Regions from separate parts of the Brevundimonas sp. NPDC055311 genome, predicted to be linked through region 2. Evidence: riboswitches for the same ligand, from Rfam matches in the RefSeq annotation. Region 2 holds a riboswitch; the other holds the start of a gene.
The links. Region 2 has a riboswitch for glycine ahead of ACWIDZ_RS11380 (TonB-dependent receptor domain-containing protein). Riboswitches for the same ligand answer to the same signal wherever they lie in the genome.
Positions count from the first base shown of each region.

Region 1 (4,411 bases), on a different contig from region 2:
GCCCGCCGTGGCGTTCTTGCTCGCCATGGCCGAGAGGGCGCGTTCGACCTCCAGCTCGCCCGCCACGCGGGGCAGGTCTACGAAGCCGTCGCGGCGCGCGGCCTGCGGCACGTCGATGAACAGGTCGTCGATGGATTTGGCGCCGATGGCGGCCAGCATGGCCTCACGGTCGTCGGGCGTCAGGGGGAGGTAGCGCATTCTATATTCCGCTCATCCCCGCGGAAGCGGGGACCCAGGTTTAAGCTTCAAACACCGCTGCTTGACCCCAAGGAACTGGGTCCCCGCTTCCGCGGGGATGAGCGGAGAGGGGAGACCTTTAGAGGGTGGTCAGGTAGGCGTCGTAGGCGGCCTGATCCATCAGGCCGTCCAGCACCGAGGCGTCGGACACCTTGATCTTGGCGAACCAGCCTTCGCCTTCGGGATCGGCGTTGACGGTTTCCGGGGCGTCGGCCAGGGCGGCGTTGCCCTCGATCACTTTGCCCGCGATGGGGGCGTAGACGTCCGAGGCGGCCTTGACCGATTCCACGACGGCGAAGCTGTCGCCGACCGAGACGGTCTTGCCGGCTTCCGGCGTCTCGACGAACACCACGTCGCCCAGGGCGTCAGCGGCGTGCTTGGAGATGCCGACCGTTGCGACGTCGCCGTCGAGGCGAACCCATTCGTGATCCTTGGTGAACTTCATCTTGGTCTTCCCTTTTGTCGTCATCCTCGGGCTTGACCCGAGGATCGAGCCCTGGAGCGGGCGGTTGGTCTAGAACTTCCAGCGTCGAGCGGCGGGCCGCCCGGCCCTCGGGTCAAGCCCGAGGGTGACGGTCTTATTTCGGCTTGCGGTAGTAGCGGGTCGCCACGAAAGGCGTGGCGACGACTTCGGCGGCGGCCGGGCGGCCGCGCACCAGAACCTTCAGTTCCGCGCCCAGCTCGGCGAAGGCCGGCGGCACATAGCCCATGGCGATGTTGTGTCCCAGCGTCGGCGAGGGGCCGCCCGAGGTGACCTTGCCGATCACGGCGCCGTCCATGTCGGCGATCTCGGCGCCTTCGCGGGCGGGAGCGCCTTCCTTGACGTGCAGGCCGACGCGGACGCGGGCCGGGCCGTCGGCCAGTTGTTTCAGAATGGTCTCGGCGCCGGCGAAGTCGGCGCGTTCCTTGCGCGACTTGGACAGGGCGAAGGTCAGCCCCGCCTCGACCGGGGTGATCGTTGCGTCGACATCGTGGCCGTGCAGCGGCAGACCGGCTTCCAGACGCAAGGAGTCGCGCGCGCCCAGGCCGACCGGCTTCACCCGCGCGTCCGACAGCAGCAGGCCCCACACGCGCTCTGCGGCGGCGGCCGGAACTGAAATCTCATAGCCGTCCTCACCGGTATAGCCCGAGCGCGAGACGATGCAGTCCTCGTCGAACAGGCGGATAGCGCGGCAGTCCATGAAGCCCATGTCGGCCAGTTCCGCCGAATGGGCGGCCATGACCTCGGCCGCTTCAGGCCCCTGGATGGCCAGCAGGGCGCGGTCCAGCACCTCCAGCTTGGCGTCGCCCGACAGATGGGCGTTCAGGAAGGCGAAGTCCGCATCCTTGTTGCCCGCGTTGACGACGATGTAGAGGCCGTCCTCGAAAGGCTTGCCCGCCATCAGATCGTCCATGACGCCGCCCTGTTCGTTCAGCAGCAGGGTGTATTTCTGCTTGCCGGGCTTCACGATCGCATAGTCGCCGGGGACGAAGCGCTCGAACTGCGCGATGGCGTCGGCGCCGGTGATGCGCGCCTGGCCCATGTGGGAGACATCGAACAGGCCGGCGTGCTCGCGGGTCCAGCGGTGCTCGGCCAGCACGCCTTCATACTGGACCGGCATGTCATAGCCGCCGAAGCCGACCATGCGGGCGCCAAGCGCGCGGTGCGCGGCGTTGAGGGGGGTAGTCTTAAGGGCCTGATCGCTCATGGCGTCGCCTCCGGGTCGCAGGTTGCGGCGATAGCTTCGCCGTCGTTGCGCCCCCGCTGTCCTGAAGCCTGAGAGATTCCGACCGTTCCCGAAAAGGTTCGGCCTTGCTCCGTCGGCGCGCGTCGGGACCCTCCGTCCTTCGGCGACTTTCCAGCGTCCGTGCGCTTTCGCGGTCCTTTTGCCTGAGCGTTTCCGGGGCGGTTGCGCCTTCGGCTCCGGGCGCCGCGAACGGACCCGATCTCTCCCGCGAGAGCGTTCGACCTAAGGCCTCGACTCCGGCGCAGAGTCAAGCGGCGCCGGACTTGCCGCCGTCGATCCTAAGGGCCATGAGGGGGCGGAACCGCGCTTCGCCCACAGGATTTGAAGGACGTCATGACCGCCCGCACCGATCTCGCCGCCCACCTCGCTTCCCTCGACCTGCCGCAGGGTCTGGTCGAGACGCTGACTACGGCGGCCGCCGCCTGCGTCGAGATCCGCCAGGTGGTGGCGGGCGGCGCCCTGGTCGGCGCCCTGGGCGCGTCGGGCGCCGTCAATGTGCAGGACGAAGAGCAGAAGAAGCTGGACGTCATCGCCGACGATCTGCTGACCGAGGCCCTGCTGGCCTGCCCGGCCGTGGCGGGGGTGGCGTCCGAGGAAAAGGCTGCGATGCAGCCCTCGGCGAACGCGGCGGGCGAATATCTGGTGCTGTTCGATCCGCTGGACGGCTCGTCCAATATCGACATCAATGCGCCGGTCGGCACCATCGTCTCGGTGCTGAAGGCGCCGTCGGTCCAGCCGAGCGAGGCCGACTTCCTGCAATCGGGCCGCCATCAGGTCGCGGCGCTTTATGCCGTCTACGCCGGTCAGGCCATGCTGGTGCTGACGACGGGCAAAGGCGTGGCGGGCTTCACCCTGGCGCCGGACGGCCGGTGGCTGATGACGCATGAGAACGTGCGCATTCCGGCCGATACGAAAGAGTTCGCCATCAACATGTCGAACCAGCGCCACTGGGCCGAGAGCGTCCAGCGCTATGTCGACGGCTGCCTGAAGGGCGCCGACGGCCCGCGCGGCAAGAACTTCAACATGCGCTGGGTCGCCGCCATGGTGGCTGACGTGCACCGCATCCTGATGCGCGGCGGCGTCTTCCTCTATCCGTGGGACAAGCGCGAGCCGAACAAGCCGGGCAAGCTGCGCCTGATGTATGAGGGCAACCCCATGTCCTTCCTGGTCGAACAGGCGGGCGGCAAATCCACCACCGACGGCAAACAGGCCATCATGGACGTGACCCCGACCGAGCTGCACCAACGGGTGCCGGTCGTCCTCGGCTCGGCCAACGAAGTCGACCAGATCGCGGCGGCCTGACGCCATGCAGATCGCCGCCACAGATGCGCTCCTTGTCATCGACGCCCAGAACGATTTCTGCGAGGGCGGCGCCCTGGCGGTTCAGGGCGGGGCGGCGATCATGCCCCTGATCAATCGGCTGGCCGAGCGGTTCGCCACCGTCGTCGCCACCCAGGACTGGCACACGCCGGACCAGATCAGCTTCGCCTCCAACCACGCGGGCGCGGCGCCCTTCACGCAGATCGAGGTGGCCTATGGCCCCCAGATGCTGTGGCCGGATCATTGCGTGCAGGGCACGCCGGGGGCGGATTTCCACCCCGACGCGGCGCCTGCCGTGACCAAGGCGCTGGCCGTGGTCCGCAAGGGCTACAACCCGGCGGTCGATTCCTATTCCGGCTTCTATGAGAACGACCACAGGACGGCGACGGGTCTGGCGGGCCTGCTGCGCGATCTGGGGGTGAAGCGCATCTTCCTGTGCGGCCTGGCCTATGACTACTGCGTGCGCTTCACCGCCGAGGACGCGGTGCGCGAGGGCTTTGAGGCCGTGGTCATCGAAGACGCCTGTCGCGCCATCGCCCCGGACACGGCGACGGCGGCCAAGGCCGGGTTTGCGACGCTGGGCGTGGCGGAGATCGAGGCGGCGTCGCTCCTCGGCTGACCACTCCCTTCGTCATCCTCCGGCAAGCCGCGCAGCGGTGCAGACCGGGGGACCCAGCGGCGCCGAAGGCGATCTTCGCCGCGAGCACCAGCGCGTGGTTGTTTCGCGCTCACGTGCGCCGCTGGGTCCCCCGGTCTCGCTCCGCTCGCCGGAGGATGACGAAGGTAGGGCTCAGTTCGCCGCCGCGTAGGCCTCGACCTCGGCGATCCGTGCGGCCTTGTCGGCGTCGCTGAGGAAGCTGCCCTCGAAGCTGTTCTTCGCCAGTTGCACGACCTGTTCGCGTGTGAGGCCGACCGCCTTGGCCAGTTCGATATAGTTCGCGTTCACATAGCCGCCGAAATAGGACGGATCGTCCGAGTTCAGGGTGACGTGCAGGCCCCGACGCAGCATCTCGGGGACCGGGTGGTCCTTCAGATCCCTGACCACGCGCAGCTTCAGGTTCGACAGGGGGCAGACGGTCAGCGTCATCTGCTCGGCGGCCAGACGGGCGATCAGGGCCTCGTCCTCC
Region 1 covers NZ_JBSHMV010000002.1:810,164-814,574, forward strand. The annotation lists gene gcvPA (aminomethyl-transferring glycine dehydrogenase subunit GcvPA) at 1-198, opposite strand, end outside; gene gcvH (glycine cleavage system protein GcvH) at 317-682, opposite strand; gene gcvT (glycine cleavage system aminomethyltransferase GcvT) at 816-1,925, opposite strand; glycine riboswitch at 2,086-2,182, opposite strand; gene ACWIDZ_RS09700 (class 1 fructose-bisphosphatase) at 2,298-3,266, shown strand; gene pncA (bifunctional nicotinamidase/pyrazinamidase) at 3,271-3,903, shown strand; gene ACWIDZ_RS09710 (adenosine deaminase) at 4,075-4,411, opposite strand, start outside.
Region 1: linked by a shared signal. The riboswitch ahead of gcvT (glycine cleavage system aminomethyltransferase GcvT) and the one ahead of ACWIDZ_RS11380 (TonB-dependent receptor domain-containing protein) in region 2 are both predicted to bind glycine.

Region 2 (4,411 bases):
CGACCACGCGATGGGTCGTCCACATGCCAATGGCGAGAAATAGAACCGCAAAGGCCGTCAGGGGGGCGATCTGCGCCAGGAACAGACGACTGATCAGGCTGTGATGCTTGAGAGATCTGGCCATCAGAGATCGAGGCGATACCCGCGACCGCGGATATTGACCACGGCGGGTCCGTCGGGCTGCAATTTGCGGCGCAGACGTCCGATATGCACTTCTAAAGCATTGGGCGAGGGCGCCTCGTCCTGGGGAAAGACCTCCGCCGCAAGCATGTCCCTGTCCACGACCTGGCCGACGCGGGAAGCCAATACCCGCAACGCCGCCCATTCGCGGGGACGCAAGGCCAGGTCGCGGTCGCCGACCATGACGCGTCCGGCTTCCCAGTCACAGGTCATGGCGCCGATCATGACGGTCTCTGCGGTTCGTCCTTGGCGACGGCGTGCGATGGCCCGCAGCCGCGCCGCCAATTCGGCGGGGGCGAAGGGTTTCACCAGATAGTCGTCAGCCCCCAGATCCAATCCCGCCACCCTCTCGGTCAGCCCGTCGCGCGCCGTTAACATCAGCACGGGCGTGGTCGAGCCCCGGCGTCGGAGCGCGCTCAAGACCTCGAAGCCGTCGATATCGGGCAGGCCGATGTCCAGAACGGCCGCGTCGAAACCCCCGTTCGCCTCCAGGGTCAGGGCTTCAGCGCCATACTCGGTGCAGCAGGCGGTGAAGCCGGCGGCTTCCAGACTGGCCTTGAGAGAATGCCTGAGCGCCTTGTCATCTTCGACGACCAGTATTTTCATGGCGACCGGCTGGGTGGGAGGGAGTGACTTTGCGGAACCTAAAGCGGCGCGCCGCAAAGTGGAACTGGCCGGCGAGCTTGATACGACTTCTCGTCGTGCTGGCGGTCGCGGCGACCGCGACCTGCGTTCGCGAACCGAACGGGCCTGCCACAGATCCGCTGACCCGCTGGAGGGCGCAGCGCGAAGGGTGCCTGGTCGTCTATACGAACACCAGCATGATGCAGCCGGTCATCGACGCTTTTCAGGACCGATGGCCGATGATCAAGGTGCAGGTCGTGGATCGCAACTCGTCCCTGATCGCTGAGGAGGTGAAGGCGACGGCGGATGCAGGGCGACCGGGGGTCGATCTCGTTTGGTCCTCGGCGATGGATCAGCAGATCAAGCTGGTCAATGACGGCTACGCCCAGACCTATCGCTCACCGCATCGTCGCAGTCTTCCCGACGGCGCCATATGGCGGAGTCAGGGCTTTGGCCTGACCGCCGACCCGATCGTTTTCGTCTACAACCGTCGATTGTTGCCTGCGGACGCGGCGCCACGTAGTCACGCGGAGCTTCTGCGTCTTCTGAGCACGAAGCCCGAGGTGTTCGCCGGGCGGACCACCCTATATGACGTCGAGCGCAGCGCTGTCGGCATGATGTTGTTGTCTGCGGATATCCAGGCCTATCCAGACGCTTGGCGGTTGATGGAGGCCTTGGGCCGTACGGCGCCTCGCCTTGATACATCGGGGCATAGAATGCTGGGCCAGATCGCCGACGGCCGGAAGGTGTTCGCTTATAACGTCAATCGCTCCTTCGCGGTCGGCTTTGCTGCGGATCATGACGAGGTGGCGGTGATCGTGCCGTCGGACTATCGACTGTCTGTGTCGCGCGTCGCCTTTATTCCGCGCAACGCCAGCCACCCGGCGGCGGCGCGGCTGTTTCTGGACTTCCTTCTGTCGCGTGAAGGCCAGGAACTCATCAGCCGGACCGGCGCGGGCCCCGTTCGTGTGGATATGGCGGATGTCGCCGCTTCTCACGGGCTGAGGTCCATCCGTGTCGGTCCTGGTCTTCTGGCCAACCTCGATCAGTTACGACGTCGGCGCTTGATCGCCCAGTGGCGGACAGCGATGGTCGGAGCGGAACAGGCGCCAGACGATCCCTTCGCGCCATGATGGGCGATCGCGCAATCCTGTGGATAACTCTCGCGCGCGGTTGCTGACATCTTCCTGTCACCTTTCTGACACCGCGCCGCTAGGCGGCCCGCGCCTCGCCGCACGATTAGGTCGAGCAAGGACAATCTTAGCGTATGCTTGCGTAGTATATGCAAACTAAGCAATAAAATTGCCAAAAATGTCGATTTGACAGGCTTTGTGAGGCGGTTTCCTACTGGTTTTTGCAGCGCGGGAGAGATCGAACTCCGACGCCGAAGGCGCAACCGCCCCGGAAACGCTCAGGCAAAAGGACCGTGCTGCGCGGGAAACGCTGGAGAGAAGGCGGCCTTCGGGTGCGCCTCGCCGAAGGAGCAAGGGGCGACCCGAAACTCTCAGGCCCGATGACAGCGGGGGCGGTCAAAAGGCGCGTCAGTCGCCGCTGGTCTCTTGTCCTTGGGAGGGGACGCCGTCGCCATGAGGAACTTCGACTTGTCCAAATTCAATACTCGTTTGACCGGATGCAGCAGCGTCCTGGCGCTTCTCGCGTGCGCCGGCGGCGCCATGGCCCAGGATGTCCCTGTGGACGAAGGGCCCTCGGCGGTCGATGAGATCGTCGTCACCGCCTCGCGGATTGATCGCGCCGGGTTCGAGGCGCCGACGCCGACCGTGCGTCTGACGGCCGAAGATCTGTCGGTCGGCGCACGTCCGAACATTGCAGCGGCCCTTAACGACATGCCGCAGTTTCGCGCGACTTCGTCGCCGCAGACCACCGGCACCAACACGGGCGCAGGCAACGCGCCGGTCGATCTGCGCGGCCTGGGCATCAGCCGCACCCTGGTGCTGATCGACGGCCGCCGTGTGTCGAGCGAGAATGACCTGAACAGCATTCCGTCGATTCTGGTGCGCAGCGCGGATGTGGTCACTGGCGGCGCTTCAGCGGCTTGGGGCTCGGGCGCCGTCGCGGGCGTGGTCAACATCGGTATCGATCGTCGGTTCACCGGCGCCAAGATCGGCGCGGAATACGGCATCTCCTCCTTCGACGACGCGGAGCAGAAGCGTTTTGAGGCGGCCTGGGGGACGGATTTCCTGGAGGGCCGGGGCCACTTCGTCATCGGCGCAGAATACCTCGACAATGAAGGCGTGGTGCCGAAGACCTCACGCCCGCGCATCGGTCGCTGGGGGCAGGTGTCGACCAATGACGGCACCGGTCGTTTCGTCACCGTGCCGGACGTCGGCTTCGCCAACGCCGCCTATGGGGGGCTGATCATGTCGGGCGTGCTGTCGGGCAAGGCCTTCAATCCTGACGGTTCGTTGCGCGACTTCGATTTCGGCCAGCAGGTCGGGACGTCGACCGTGGGCGGCGAAGGGCCGTCCAACGACGATCTCAGCCCTCTGGTCACGCCCCAGCAGCGCTTCGTCGCCATGGCCAGCGCCACCTATGACGTGACGGACACCCTGCGTTTCACCGCCGATATTCGTCACGCCAAGATGTGGAACGACTACATCTGGTTCGGCGACCATAACCGCGGCGATCTGCAGATCAGCATCGACAACGCCTTTCTGCCGACGGCGGTGCGTGACGCCATGACGGCGGCGGGTGAGACCAGCTTCACGATGGGCCGCTTCAACGCCGAGACCTATCCGCGGATCGACTTCGAACGCGTCACGACGCAGGCCACCCTGGCGCTGGATGGTGAACTGGGCGGCGGCGCCTGGCGCTGGGGCGCCTACTACAGCCATGGAGAGTTCGAGAACAACATCGACACTCCCGGCTTCCTGCTGAGGACGGAATACGCCCAGGCGGTGGACTCGGTGCTGGATCCGGCGACGGGGCAGGCGATCTGCCGCGTCTCCCTGACCAACGCCAACTCGGGCTGCGTGCCGATAAACCTGTTCGGTCTGGGCGCGCCCAGCCAGGCGGCCATGGACTATGTGACCGGCACGCCGCAGCAGCGTTCGACCACCAAGCTGGATGTCGGGGGGATCAGTCTGCGCGGCGAGCCCTTCACCCTGCCGGCCGGTGATGTCTCGGTCGCCTTCGGCGTCGAGGCGCGCAAGGAGTCGATCGACCAGACCGTCGGCGAACTGGACGCGGCCAAGGCTTTCCGGACCTTCAGCTTCTCGGCCATGTCGGGCGAGTTCTCGGTCAAGGAAGCCTTCGCCGAAGTTCTGGTCCCGGTCGTTCGTGACCTGCCCGTTCTGAACAATCTGGAGTTCAACGCGGCGGCGCGCATTTCCGATTACGACACGACCGGCTCGATCTGGTCCTGGAAGGTGGGGGCGACCAATGAGTTCTTCCCCGGTTTCCGAGGCCGCATCACCCAGTCGCGCGACATCCGTTCGGCGAATCTGTCGGAGCTCTACACCCAGACGACGACCGGCTATAACAACATCAACGATCCGGCCAAGAACCAGACCGTCTATGTGCTGAACAACGGCGGCGGCAATCCGGATCTGACGCCAGAGACGGCCGACACCCTGACGATCGGCGTCAC
Region 2 covers NZ_JBSHMV010000003.1:76,203-80,613, forward strand. The annotation lists gene ACWIDZ_RS11365 (sensor histidine kinase N-terminal domain-containing protein) at 1-124, opposite strand, end outside; gene ACWIDZ_RS11370 (response regulator) at 124-843, opposite strand; gene ACWIDZ_RS11375 (ABC transporter substrate-binding protein) at 864-1,937, shown strand; glycine riboswitch at 2,157-2,241, shown strand; glycine riboswitch at 2,246-2,326, shown strand; gene ACWIDZ_RS11380 (TonB-dependent receptor domain-containing protein) at 2,478-4,411, shown strand, end outside.